2 regions of the Halomonas sp. C22 genome follow, and region 2 is predicted to be linked to the other one. Evidence: predicted binding sites of a transcription regulator. Region 2 holds the regulator's gene; the other holds the start of a gene.
The links. Region 2 encodes FliA, which starts transcription of late flagellar genes. Its sites were predicted from a motif close to CTAAAGTTNNNNNNNNNNCNGCCGATA; they were not measured.
Positions count from the first base shown of each region.

Region 1 (7,171 bases), on a different contig from region 2:
CAGCGGGATGACGGTTCTATGGCGGCAGCTGGAGAAGGGCCGGGCTTTACCGCGATGACGGCGGCACCCGTGCTTGCTCAGGCAGTCGCCCAATGAATTGGCCTCCCACAGGGGGGCCTGGGTTGAGAAAGCGGGTGTTGTGGTAAAGTATCAATCCAGCTACAGGAGCCCGCATGGTCAGCAAGGTGCATAACCGTCACGATCACAGCTATAAACTGATGTTTTCGCATAAACAAATGGTGCGGGACTTGCTCACCGGCTTCGTCAAGGAAGCCTGGGTCGAGCAGCTGGATTTTAACCAAATGGAACAGGTCAGCGGCTCTTATATCACCGATGAACTGCGCGACCGTGAAGATGACATGATTTGGCGGATATGGTGGCGAGACCGCTGGCTATACGTTTATCTTCTACTGGAGTTTCAGTCATCGGAAGACAAGCACATGGCCGTGCGGATCATGAGCTACCTGGGGCTGCTGTACCAGGACCTGATTCGCCAGGACGCGTTTACCCCGAGCGGCAAGCTGCCACCTGTGTTGCCCATTGTGCTCTACAATGGAGAGAAGCGCTGGACAGCGGCACAAAACGTCGCGGATCTGGTCGAATCAGTACCGGGTGGGCTGGAGCGCTATCGCCCCCATCTTAGCTATTTGCTGATAGATGAAGGCGCTATTGTTGACGCGCCTGGGTGGACGGATGAAACGCGCAATATCGTGGCAGCGATATTTCGTATCGAGAAACATCGCGATGAAAACGATGTTTCAGACGCCATGGGGCATTTAGCAGACTGGCTCAACGGCCCAGAACAAGCCAGCTTGCGGCGGGCGATCATCGTATGGTTCTACCGAGTGTTTCTGCCCAACCGAGCCCCAGGGCTTGAATTTCCTGAGGTGAGTGATTTCACCAACTTGCATGAGGTACACGACATGCTGGCAGAGCGAATTAAAAAGTGGCCTGAGCTGTGGGAAGAAAGAGGTCGTCAGGCAGGTGAGAAGCTGGGTATTGAAAAAGGCGAGAAGCTGGGTATTCAGAAAGGCGAGAAGCTGGGTATTGAAAAAACCGCTCGCAATTTGTTGAAGCTGGGCGTGCTCAGTGACGAGCAGATAGCCGCAGCGACCGGGTTGGCGGTTGACGAGATTACCAGGCTACGCAGGGAAGATCAGCACTGATACCGAGCGACACCCTTCCTTTGCCCACAAAAGGGCAGCCACCGAATGGGGCTGCCCTTGTCGTTTCTGCCTGTTTTTTTATGCCTTCCGATGACTTGCTGCTCAACGCCCAGGCAGTCGCTCGATTGCTTTGCCACCACTGGGCTTGAGGCTTCAGTGTACCAGCGGCAGCAGCGGCTTAGAACTGGACTAGTAGGAGACGGCTTTAGCCCGCGATGACGGCGGCACCCGTGCTTGCTCAGGCAGTCGCCCAATAAATTGGCCTCCCACAGGGGGGCTTGAGCGCTACCGACCACACTTGGCCTATCTGCTTCTTGATGAAGGAGAGATTGTCAGTGGAACACTGGGTGGGAACACAACCACGACGAGCAAGACATGCTGGAGGTGCTTATAACGTTAGTCGAGTGACTCAACGCCCCAGAGCCAACGGAACTAAGACGAGCGTTTGTGGTGGAGTGCAACGACGAAGCCATCCCATGCCAACCATAGCGCCTTCGTATGCGCTGTTTAAGCGCTTCGTCCAAATCGTCAGCCGCTTGTCGTCATCCTCTGCCAGCTCTTCATCCATATCGGTTGCTTTAAAGCGGGCTAACGTGGCTTGATGCTGCAGCTCATTAATTACGCGCTGGTGGTCATCCTGTGTCATGTTGACTCTAGTTAAATAGCGGCATCAAAGGGCTAAGAAACTTTAACTCATGACTTCAACTTACTATAAAGCCTCTTTATATTGATAGTTATACCAAACAAATCTGGCTTTATCTCAACATCATTTAAAATCTTTTCAACGACTCCTGGCCCATCAGAAACCCTCTCAAACTTAGCAATGAGGCTTTCATCATTTTCTAAAACCATATTACATAGATCCTCATAAAAAATTTCCATGCTATCATAAACTTCTACAATACTACGCAAAGGAAGATATATAGCAATATCATCCTCAGCGGAAAATGAGTTGGGGTGTTTACTGGTTAGCAGGAAAGCGGCTTGATCGCTATGTCCAGCACTGACGAATTTTGAGAAGCTTTTGCTACCAAAGCCAGGGCCAGGGCCAGGGCCAGGGCCAGGGCATTTATTTTTCAACTCTCTTACAATTGACTCGTCATCAAAACCTTTAATCAAAGCTCCTTTATTTTTTAAACTCTACCCAATTAGATTGAAATTCTTCTCCACTTCACTTATTGACCCTCCCTCCCATGACTTTCCAATCAAAAATACATAAAAATTAAACCCTTCTACATCTGGGACATAATTAATACTTGATACACGATATGCCATAACAACGCCCCCGAAAACAAAAAAACGGGGCCTTTCGGCCCCGTTATATCGATCAATCAGCTTAAAAGCTAACCAATTAACCCAGCAGAGAAAGAACGTTCTGCGGGATCTGGTTGGCCTGAGCCAGTACGGAAGTGCCAGCCTGCTGCAGGATCTGCGCGCGGGTCATGTTGGCAACTTCTACTGCGTAGTCGGCGTCTTCGATGCGCGAACGAGCGGCAGAGAGGTTGGTCTCAGTGGTGCTCAGGTTCTCGATAGAGGACTCCAGACGGTTCTGGATCGCACCGAGGTCAGAGCGCAGGGCGTCAACAGTAGACAGTGCACCGTCTAGCTCGCTCAATGAAGAACGCTCAGCTTTCGTCGTAGATTCAGTGGTCAATTCACCGTCTTGGCCGACATAGTACTGAATGCCGTTGGCATCAGTGATTGCACCGCCATTATTTTCACGAACAAACAGCTCAGTTTCAGTGTTTTCTTCAGTAGTCAGGCTGCCAGCAATATCATCAGCATCTGAGAAACGAATTGCATCTACACCATTAGTAATACTTAGACCACTGCCAGACGTATCAAAAGTAAATGTCGTAGTAGAGGCGCCGCCAACATCAATACTGGCTGCTAGCGTAACAGTACCACCTTCGTTGGAGAGAATGTTCTGAACGTCACTGCTAGAGATCACCAGACCGGTAGCTGCTACACCAGCATTATCCGTGCCAGTAAAGGTAGAGTCATCGCCGAGCGTGATTGACATAGTGCTCAGCACAGAAGCAGCAGTACCGTCCATATCGATGCCGCGGACGGTAGCATCGCTAGCAGCTGTCATGAACTCGCCCATGGCTTCCACGGTTGCACGAGTCGTAGTGCCACTTGTAGAGGTAGTGATATTCCCTTGAGCGTCGAAGTGCAGTTCTTCGTTATTAGTATTGAAAATATCGCCACGTGAGTCGATCAGTACAGCGGTATCGGCGCCACCAATGTTAATAGTCGCTTCCCGCATGCCTTCTGCTGCAGAAGGAATAAGCTGCGACTCGAAGGAAGCAGCATTCAGTGTAGCGTCATAGGTGAAGTTATCATTAGCTTTACTGTAGGTGAGGTTGCCAATACTGTTAAACGTAAGCGCAGTACCAGTCTCGTCTGACAAGCCTGTCTCAGTAGTAGAGGTCAAACTGACAGTTGCATTGTTATCGAGTAAATCAAAGAACTGACCAGCAGAAATCGAGCTATTTTCTTGCTTAAGCGTGAACGTGGGTGCGGCCGCAGTGCCACCAACGGTAACGTTATCAGCTAAACGTAGGTCGCGTTCAGTTGCTGCGGCGTTAGCGATTTCACCCGCACCAGTAACGTTAAAGCCTTCTAAACCCAGTGACTTGGCATTGATTTCTTTCAAGCCAATTTCAATCACTTCACCGTCGTTTGCGCCGACTTGAATTTTCAGACCATTATCAGACTGAAGCACTTTCGTGCCGTTAAAGTCGGTTTCATCAGAGATACGGTTGATCTCAGAAAGACGCTGATTAATTTCGTTCTGGATAGACTCTAAATCGTCTTGGCTGTTGGTGCCGTTTTCAGCCTGCACTGCCAGCTCACGAATACGCTGTAAGTTGTCGTTAACCTGGTTCAGCGCTCCTTCAGCAGTCTGGGCAACGGAGATACCATCATTGGCGTTACGCTGAGCTTGGGCCAGACCAGTGATCTGGGCGGACATGCGGTTGGCAATGGCCTGACCAGCCGCATCATCTTTGGCGCTGTTGATACGCAGGCCAGAGCTCAAACGCTCCATGCTGGTTTGCAGCGCGTTCTGGCTCTTGTTCAGGTTCTGCTGACCGATCATCGAAGTGATGTTGGTGTTGATCACTGACATGGTGATACTCCTTGCGTGTGAACTGGCCGGAAGGCCCGCTGTTCGGCGACATGAAGCGCCGTTGTATTAATTAACGGCACGAGAGGGGGAATCTTTAGGGAGGGGGAAAGAGATTTGTGTAATTTTTGGTAACTGAAGGAGTAGGGCTATTTGGGGGTGGGGTAAATCGGTCGCGGGCTAAAGCCGCCTCCCACAGTTGCTGGCCTTCAGGCTGGCTGTGTGCGTTCCAGATGTGAAACGCCCCCCACAAAGGGGGGGCTGGGCGTGTATTGGGATGGATTAGCGCTTGCGGCCTAGCTGGTAGTCCAGGGCGTCGAACTGCTGGGTGAGGTAGCTGCTCATGCTGTTCATCTGGGCGATCATGGCGTCCAGCTGGCTGAACTGAGTGCGGTAGCGGGCAATGGTGCCTTCAATGGATTTTTCCATGCGCTCGAAGCGCTCGCCCAAGCTTTTAATGCGGGTTTCTGCACCGCTAATGGCCAGCTTGACCACGCCATTGTTGCTGAGCATTTGGTCGATAGTGGTGGAAAGCTTGCCTGCCAGGCCATTCTCTTTTTTATCGCCCGCGAAGAAGTCACTCAGCGCCTGGGGGTTATTGGCCACCAGATCGGATAGCTTGTCGTCATCCACTGCCAGCTTACCGTCACGCTGCAGGGTAATGCCTAGCTGGTTCAGGGTGCCTAGCTCGCCACCTTCCACGCCACCGGTCAACACGCTGCGCAAGCGGCTTTCAATGGTGCGCACGGTACTGTCGCCAACCAGTTCGCCTGCGGTTTCGCTGTCGCCTGTAAAGCTAGTCAGCTTGGCAATGGTGCCTTTCAGGTCGTTGAACGCTTTCACAAAGCCGTTGATGGCTTCGCGCTGCTTGAGGGTGTCGCGCTCGATGGTAATGGTACTGGTGGCCGTTTCGCCTTCGGCAATACTCAACTCTGCCAGGTTGAGCGTAACCCCTTGAATGGCCCCTTCGATCTGGTTTTTGGCGCTGCTGATGGCAATGCCATTGACGGTTAGCGCGGCATTTTCGCCAGAACGCTTGGTGGCGGCATCTTCGCTAAAGGGCCCTGCTACCGTTACCGCGGGGTCCTGGCTGGCATCTACAAAGCTGAAGCCTTCAATCGAAGCATCCGCACCCGTAGCCTTGGAGCTGAGCGCCAGGCGGTAGCCTTCCCCATCGTTGATGATGGTGGCGTTAACACCGGCATCCTTATGGGCGTTAATGGCGTTACGAATGGCTTCCAGGCTGCTGTTGGGGGCAATGGCAATATCGACCGAATCCGCGCCGCCAAAATTGAGCCGTATGGCAGTGGCCCCTTGCAGGTCTAGCGCGGCGTTTTTTTCACCTATGATGCGGTTAGATGCCAAGGTGCCAGAGGTGGCCAACTGCGACACCTCTACCCGGTAGCTGCCGGGCAGCGCGCTGGCGGTGGTAGTGGCTTTAATGGCATCGCCCCGCACGTTGGCGGAAAGGCTTTGGTAGAGCTTAGGGTCGTTGATTTTAGCCAGCGCATCCTGAAAACCGTTCAGCGACGTTTGCAGCTGGCCGAAAGCCGAAATTTTGGCCTGCTGCTGCTCTTTTTGGCGGGTAATGGGCACGAGCTTGCCGCGTTCCGCAGCCTGTAGCTGATCCAGCAAGCCGGTGAGATCCAGGCCAGAGCCAACGCCTAGAGAGGTTATTGTCGCCATACCGTCGTTCCTCGGTGCAAAAGGCTAAACCCATGCGCGATGAACGCGCTTGTGTCGTCGCTCCTGAAGGGGGGGGGTTAAGCAGAGCGATCAAATGTAAAGTCATTATCGGCGCATCAGCGGAAAACTTGAATGGGGTGAGTGTTTTTTTAAGCTTTGCCTGCACGTAATAAAGTATGCCAGTCACAAAAACGCCTGCTGTTTCCAGCAGGCGTAAGGTAAGGCGGGAAAGCGCTTAGCGGCGGCCCAGTTGGGCGTCCAGCGCATCGAACTGCTGGGTCAGGTAATCGCTGGTCTGGTTCATTTGGGCAATCATGCTGTCTAGCTGGCCAAACTGGGTGCGGTATCGTGCAATGGTCTGCTCGATGGTTTGCTCCATGCGCACATAGCGTTCGCCTAGGGATTCTACGCGGTTTTCAGCCCCGCTGATGGCCCCTGCCACAGCACCATTGGTGCCCAGCAATTGCGTTAGCGTCTGGTTAACCTGGCCGGCCATCCCTGCATCGCTGGCATCGCCTGCAAAGAAGGCGGAAAGCGCCTCCTGGTTGTTGGCAATTGCATCATCTAACTTGTCACTATCGACGGCCAAAGTGCCATCGCGCTGAAGGGTAATGCCAATATCGCTCAGCATGGAAAATTGGCCTTCCATACCACCGCTTAACACGCTGCGTAAGCGCGATTCAACTGTGCGCACGGCACTGTCGCCGTTCAACTCGCCAGCCACGCCGCTTTCAGGGTTGAAACTGGTAAGTTCTCCAATGGTTCCTTTCAGGTCGTTATAGGCATCCACAAAGCTGGTGATCGCTTCGCGCACGGCGCGGGTGTCTTGTTCTACGGCCACGGTGCTGGTGCCTTCTTCTTGCAGGTTGAGCGTGACCCCTTGAATGGCGCCTTCCACTTGATTAGTGGGGCTGGTGATCTCAACGCCATTGACATTGAGCAGGGCATTTTGACCAGCTTGCACCACATCGGTAGCCAGCTCACTGCCGAAGGCGGTGCCAAAGGCCACGCCTTCAATGGAAGCCGCAGCCCCCGTCTGAGTAGAACTCAATGCCAGGCGGTATGCTTCACCGTCGAAAATAATCGACGCGGAGACGCCGCTGTCTTGCTGGGCATTGATGGCATCACGCACGTCTTCCAGCGTGCTATTGGCACTGATAGCTACGTTGACATCGTCCTGGCCGGCGAA
Region 1 is NZ_VBVC01000002.1:135,700-142,870, forward strand. Features, by position in the region: gene FEU76_RS03895 (Rpn family recombination-promoting nuclease/putative transposase) at 174-1,166, shown strand; gene FEU76_RS03905 (hypothetical protein) at 1,576-1,812, opposite strand; gene FEU76_RS03910 (hypothetical protein) at 1,860-2,285, opposite strand; partial or broken gene FEU76_RS18800 (flagellin) at 2,518-2,781, opposite strand; partial or broken gene FEU76_RS03915 (flagellin N-terminal helical domain-containing protein) at 2,812-4,299, opposite strand; gene fliD (flagellar filament capping protein FliD) at 4,579-5,982, opposite strand; gene fliD (flagellar filament capping protein FliD) at 6,218-7,171, opposite strand, start outside.
Region 1: the regulator FliA is predicted to act here: its motif matches at 6,089-6,115, upstream of fliD (flagellar filament capping protein FliD).

Region 2 (7,171 bases):
CACGACATGGGCTTTGCCGATGCGGCGCGGACCTACACGCTGTTGACCATTGGCGACGGTCTGGTCGCCCAGATTCCCGCGCTGGTCATCTCCACGGCGGCGGGCGTGACCGTGTCTCGGGTGAATACCGAACAGGACGTTGGTCAGCAGATGATCAGCCAGCTGTTCGTGAACCCACAAGTCATGATTCTGGCGGCCATGGTGATGGGGCTATTGGGCCTTGTGCCAGGCATGCCAAACTTTGTATTTCTGCTGTTCACCAGCCTGTTGGCCGGTCTGGCCTGGTACCTGATTCGCCGCAATAACCAGACGCTGGTCAATCAAGAGCTGACCGCTGCCCCGCCACCCATGCTGCAGGAGACCCCTGAGGCGAGCTGGGAGGATGTCCAGCTCGTCGATACGCTGGGACTCGAGGTTGGGCACCGCTTGATTCCCCTGGTGGACTCGCGCCAGAAAGGCGAGCTGCTGGGGCGCATCAAGAGCGTGCGCAAGAAATTCGCCCAGGAAGTGGGCTTTCTGCCGCCCGTGGTGCATATCCGCGACAACCTGGAGCTACCGCCTAACACCTACGTATTATCCATGAAAGGCGCCGAAATCGGGCGTGCCGAGGCTCAGCCGGGCAAGTGGCTGGCCATTGATCCTGGTCAGGTCTCGGGGGAGCTTCAGGGTACACCGACCCAAGACCCTGCCTTTGGCTTGCCAGCAGTATGGATTGACGCTAACCAACGGGAGCATGCTCAGGTATACGGGTATACGGTCGTGGATGCCAGTACGGTCATCGCCACGCACCTTAACCATCTGCTGCACCGTCACTCGCCTGAACTGCTGGGCCGCCAGGAGGTTCAAAAGCTGCTGGACAAGTTGGGCGAAGATCAAAAATCGCTGGTCGAAGAAGTAGTGCCGAAGTCCATCTCCCTCACCGTGCTGCAGCGCATTTTGCAGAACCTGCTGGATGAGGATGTCTCGATTCGTGATATGCGTACCGTGCTGGACACCTTGGCAGAGCATGCGGGTCAGCAGAAAGATCCCAACGAGCTGACGGCTCTGGTGCGTATTGCGCTGGGCAGGGCCATTACCCAGCAGTGGTTCGCGGGCCAAGATACGCTGCATGTGATGGGGCTGGATGCGCAGTTAGAACAAGTGTTGTTGCAAGCAATGAACGGCAATGGTGCGATGGAGCCAGGGCTGGCGGATACCTTGATGAATCAAGCGCAGCAAGCGCTAGAGAAGCATGAAGGCAGTGGTGAAGCGCCTGTGCTGGTGGTTCAGCACTCGCTACGGGCCGTGTTGTCGCGCTTCCTGCGCCGCCGCATGCGCCACTTAGTGGTGATGTCTCAAGCGGAAATTCCCGACGACCGCACGCTGCGTGTGACCACGCTGGTGGGTGGTCGCTGATGCCGCTCGTGATGGCTATCCGTCTTTCGTACATAGGTAACAGGTGATACATGAGCGTTAGGCGTTTTGTCGGAGCCAACAGCCGCGATGTCATGCGCCAGGTGCGAGACGTACTTGGCGATGATGCCCTGATCGTGGCCAACCGGCGCACCGAAGGCGGGGTCGAGATTCTCGCCATGGCGGACGATGCGGTCGATCAGTTCGATCCTGCTCCCAGTCCGGCCACCCAGGAAAAGCCCGCTGTGCCGGTGTTTTCATTGCCCAAGCAGCCAGATCCGCTGGAAGCCATGAGCGAGCGTCTGCTGCGTGAAATGCAAGAGATGCGCGAGCTGCTGTCGCGACGACAGCCCGACCCCGCGCCAGGGGTGGCCAGCGCGTCAGAGCACTTGCAGCAGGTGATGCTGCGCGTTGGCTTCAGCCATGAGCTGAGCCAGGAAGTGGTCGAGGCCTTGCCCGATGAGCTGGCATCGTTACCGGCTTCCAGCGACAGCTTGATGACCTGGCTACGCGAACAGCTCATGGCGCGGTTGCGTGTACTGCGTCAGGAAGAGGCGTTTTTCGACCAGACCGGCATCGTGGCTCTGGTAGGCCCTACCGGGGTCGGCAAGACGACCACCACGGCCAAGCTGGCGGCGCGTTTTGTGATGCGCCATGGCACACGCCCGGTGGCGTTGGTGACTACCGACAGCTTCCGAATTGGTGCCCATGAGCAGCTGCGGATCTATGCGCGACTGCTGGATACCCCCATGTATGCGCTGGATGTCGAGCAACCCATTGACGAGCTGGTGGGACGGCTTCAGGGCAAGCAGTGGGTGGTCATCGATACCGTCGGCATGAGCCAGCGCGATCAGCGGGTAATCGAGCAGATTGCACACCTTCAGGGGGGGCAATCCACCGTGCGTCTGGTGCTGATGTTGAATGCCGCCAGTCAGCCCGAAACGCTGGAGGAGGTCGTGTTGCGCTATCGCCAGGCAGCCTGGGCGGCTGGGGCGACGCTGGACGACTGCATCATCACCAAGCAGGATGAAGCGGGGCGCTTGGCCCCGGCGTTGGATATCGTCATGCGCCATGGCATGCGTGTGCTGTTTGGCTCCCATGGCCAGCAGGTGCCGGAAGACATGTCCGTGGCCGACCCTCAGGCGCTGATCGCTCAGGCGTTGGGCGCACAGCCCCGCGCCGTGCACCAGACCGAACCCTCGGCGCCGCTCAGCTTGCCACGCTGGTCGCGGGATGTGCTGGGGCAAGGGCGCAGGCTCTCATCGGTGCTGGCTCGACTGCGCAAACGGGTGGATGACTTTTACCTGCTGGAAGCCGCCTGGGATATCGGCGCACTGCCTGGGGTCATTCAGGATCAGCGGCTGGATGAGCTGTTGTCCGGGGCAGATGCCAATAGCCGCGCCATGGGGCTGGCCTGGTCGCCACGCAGCCAAGGGCGTGGCTGTGACTGGACGATGCCGGATGTTCGGCTGGATGAGCAGGGCCGTTGGTTGGCCCTGACGCGGCTTCAGCACCGTCAGCCTGCCGGCTGGCAGCCGCGTCTGGAAGAGTGTGGAGAAGATATGGCAGTTCACCTGCTGCCCGCTCTGCCAGAACCCGACGTGCTCACCTGGCTGCACGACCAACGTTTGACCTGGGTCAGCGCGGTGCATGCCAGCCAGCGAGTAGACTATCAGGGCGAGCGCTACGCCCTGAAGAATCTGTTTCAAGAGAGTACGCTGACCCACAGCGTCACGGTGCGTTTTCGCGGCCAGCGCATGCAGCTGTGGAATGCCTATGTCGAGGTGCAGGCCGCCTCGGGTCACGCCCTGCTGGCCTGGGCGGGCGACATCCGTGACCCTGAAAGTGACAAGCGCGTCGCGCGTCGCTATTGGTTGACACCCGCCCGGTTGGGTAGCGATGTACTGTCACTGCTGGTCACCCAGCTCGAAAGCGATGGGCTGGCCGCACTGACCAAGCGAGCGTGGCAACAGCTCAAGGAAAGCGACAGTGGCGAAGTGAGTCGTGAGCTGCGCCTGTTGATGGCCAGCGGTGCAGCGGCCGTGGCAGGCCACCTCGACCTGGCCGATGATGAACCAGGCCAGGCGCTGAGAACGGATCTGGTGCGGCTGTTGGGTAGCCAGCGCAAGCGCCGGGATACGGCCCTGCTGGACGCGCTGCTGCATGTGTTGATGGCCCGAGATGCCATTCGGCAACTGGGCAGTGTCAGCCTCGAGGATGTGCTATGAATGGCCAGGATCAGGCTGCCGGGCTGAGAAAATGGGCAGATTTGCAGCGCCAGCAGCGAGGCGAGCAACCTGACGAGCCTGCGGCCGACGCGCCGAGTGTCGATACTTCCACTTCAGACAAGGAAGTGGCGCAAACGAACGTTGGCGCGGACGCTTCGGAAACCGCTCCCAAGGAGGTCGCAAGTGCGGCAGCGAACGTAACGGCCCCCCGCCCGACACGCACACTGGTCATTGTGGGGTTGAGCTCAGCGGGTGCCGTGCACGTCGACAAGGTCAAAGGTCGCTTGGCGCAGTGGGCATCGCTGGGGCGCCAGTGGGCGGGCGATCCTCAGGAGTGGGACGTCAAGGTGGCAAGCCCCGAGGCAGGGTCGATGGCTGCCTTGGCGCATCACCCTCACTGGGCGCTATGGGTGAGCAGTGACGCCGAGGCCTTCGCGAGCATGTACCGTGCCCTACGCCAGATGCGTGAGCAAGGGGGGCCGCGCCGCCTGCTGGCCCTGCACGAGCCGCACCTTCCGCGTCAGGGCTTACTGGACAACCTGCGTGATGCCGCTGCGCACTATTTGCAAATAGAGCTGTTGCTACTGGCTCGTTGATGACCCCATGACAAGGGACCGGCAATGCCTCTACAGACGATGTTGCTACGAACATTGATCAACACCGCAAAGTGGTCAACAGTGACATGGAGCGTGTTTCTCTCCAGCGCCGCGTGGGTGTTGGTGTTATCGCTGGTTGTGGGTGAATCGGCGCGGGCAGCGACAGGTAGCTGGAGCAGTCAAATGCCCGCGGTGGTGGTGGCCATGAGCGATCGGGCGAGCAGCAGCCAGGCCATCAGGCCTCCGGCGGGCATACCGCTGGGCGAAGCGACATTGGCGAGGGTGCAATGGCGTTTCGAGGCGCCTGCCCATGCGCCTGTCAACGCCTGGCTATGCCATCCTGCACAATGCGTGCCTCTGAGTGGCATGCGTGGCAGCACCATGGCACTGGCAGGTCTGGATGCCAACGCGCCGCTTCATTTGCGCTTTGCGCTGTCACCGGGGCAACGGCCCGTGCGCGTACAGGGGCTGCAGGTCATCGTGAATTATCAGTAAAGATCGTTTAGCCGTGAGGCAATAGGATGTATACAGCACAAGGCAGGATCAAGCAGAGTGAGCTGTTAACTCAATACATGCCACTGGTGAGACGTCAGGCCTTGACACTGCAGGTCAGGTTGCCCGCCAGTATCGAGCTGGATGATTTGATTCAAGCGGGCATGGTGGGCTTGCTGGAGGCGCTAGGACGCTTTGATGCCGCACAGGGCGCGACGTTTGCCACGTTCGCCAGCCAACGCATTCGGGGCGCCATGATGGATGAACTGCGCACTCGGGACTGGCTGCCGCGCAGCGTGCGCCGCTCTGCCCGCGCAGTCGATGAAACCGTACGCCGTTTGGAGCAGATGCTGGGCAGGCCCCCTGAAGAGGTGGAAATTGCCCGTGAGCTGGAGATGCCGCTGAGCGACTATCAACAGCTGCTCAACGACACCAATAGCGGGCAGCTACTGCCCTTCGAGGAACTGGTGGCCGATGGCGGTGAGCCAGCCGGGGACGAAGGCAGCGCCAATCGCCCTTTCGAACAACTGCTCGACGAGCAGCAGCGGCACACTCTGATCGAAGCGATCGAGGCGTTGCCCGAGCGTGAAAAACTGCTGATGGCCCTGTATTACCAGGAAGAGATGAACCTCAAAGAGGTGGGGGCGGTACTGGGCGTCACCGAATCGCGGGTATCGCAACTGCATAGCCAGGCCGTCAGCCGCCTTCGTGCCCGCTTGAGCGACCACGATTGACCTTCTTATTCTCTCACGTTAACCGGCAAGGAGCCGTTGATGAACCCCTCTACGTTGATCGGCATATTTGCCAGCATGCTGTTGTTGATAAGCGTGCTGTTCTTTACCGCAGAGTCGCCAGAAAGCTTTATCAACTTGCCTGGTCTGGCCATCGTCATTACCGGTACTCTGGCGGCGACGTTCATCAGCTACCCCTTGAAGGAGGTACTGCGGGTAGTGCGCCTGGTAGGCCTGGTATTCCGCCGCGAGAACACCTATGTGCGCGATGATATCGGCGAGCTGGTGGCCATGTCGCGGTTATGGTTCAAGGGCGATGTCCGAGCGGTAGAGCGGGAGCTGGAGCATACGCGCAACCCGTTTCTGCGCACCGGTATTCAACTAGTGATTGCCAACACCAAGGAAGATGAAATTTTCGACATGCTGCGCTGGCGGATCGCACGGCTGAAGGCGCGTGAGCATGCCGAAGCGCAGATTTTCCGTACCATGGCCACCTATGCGCCGGCCTTTGGCATGATTGGTACGCTGGTGGGGCTGGTCAACATGCTGGAAGTCATGGATGCGGGCGATCTGCAGGTGATCGGTCCACGTATGGCCGTGGCGCTGCTCACCACGTTTTACGGTATTCTGCTGGCCAATCTGGTCTTCAAGCCCATTGCCGTCAAACTGGAGCGGCGGACCGAAGAGCGCCTGATCACCATGAACATGGTACTGGAAGGCATTTCTCTCATTACCAAGCGTCGCTTGCCGTCGTTCATCGAAGAGACGTTGAACTCGTTCGTGGCCAACTACCACGACGAAATCCGTGATGCGAGCGTCAAGCCGCGTCCAGGCGTCGATTCGGCGCTGAAAGGGTAGCGCCATGCTCAATCACGAGGCACGGTTTGCGCTGGAACTGCCAGCGGCAGCGGGCGAGAGCGACGAAGGGTGGCTGACCAGTTACCTGGACGTCTTGACGCTGCTGATTACCCTGTTCGTGCTCTTGCTGGCGCTGACGCCTCCTGGCGGTGGGGACGGGAGGGAGAGCGATGCCATGGGGCCGGCCAGTGCCATCATGGCCATGCCGTTGGCCTCATTGGCCACCGGCATTCACCCACGTCACGACGGTGTGCAGCCGCAGATGGCCGGGCTGGATATTCCGGGGGTCAGTGTCTCGCAGGGCCGTGAAGGCATCACCCTGCGCATCGACGACAGTCTTTTGTTTCCCAGCGGCAATGATGTGCTAACGCCTCAGGGGCAAGTTGTGTTAGAAGGGCTCACATCGGTACTCCAAACGTTCGAAGGCCAAATCTCGGTGGAAGGGCATACGGATAATCTGCCCATTGCCACCCCGCGTTTCCCCTCCAACTGGGAGCTTTCAACGGGTCGCGCCATTGCCGTGGTGCGCCAGTTGGAGCGTCAGGGTATCGCCATTTCTCGTATGCGGGCGGTTGGCTACGCCGACACCCAACCCATGGAAAGTAACGCTACCCCGGAAGGGCGAGCTGCCAACCGACGTGTTGAACTGCTGCTCAAACAGCAGGTCGAGGGGTAAAGCACTATCTCGAGGCTATCTTCGTGTCGACGCATCATTCTCGACTGCAGTCCTTTGGCGCTGTCTTGGTACTGGATACCGACGTGCGGCAGATTCAGGCCGTCAGCCGCAACCTGGCGGCATTGCTGGGGTTACCCACCAACGAGCAGCCGCCCCCTAGGCTGACGTCTCTGCTGGGCAAGCGGCTCAGCCAGCGGC
Region 2 is NZ_VBVC01000009.1:47,112-54,282, forward strand. Features, by position in the region: gene flhA (flagellar biosynthesis protein FlhA) at 1-1,395, shown strand, start outside; gene flhF (flagellar biosynthesis protein FlhF) at 1,446-3,620, shown strand; gene FEU76_RS15280 (hypothetical protein) at 3,617-4,216, shown strand; gene FEU76_RS15285 (flagellar protein FlhE) at 4,400-4,711, shown strand; gene FEU76_RS15290 (RNA polymerase sigma factor FliA) at 4,738-5,442, shown strand; gene FEU76_RS15295 (motility protein A) at 5,482-6,297, shown strand; gene FEU76_RS15300 (OmpA family protein) at 6,302-6,973, shown strand; gene FEU76_RS15305 (sensor domain-containing diguanylate cyclase) at 6,997-7,171, shown strand, end outside.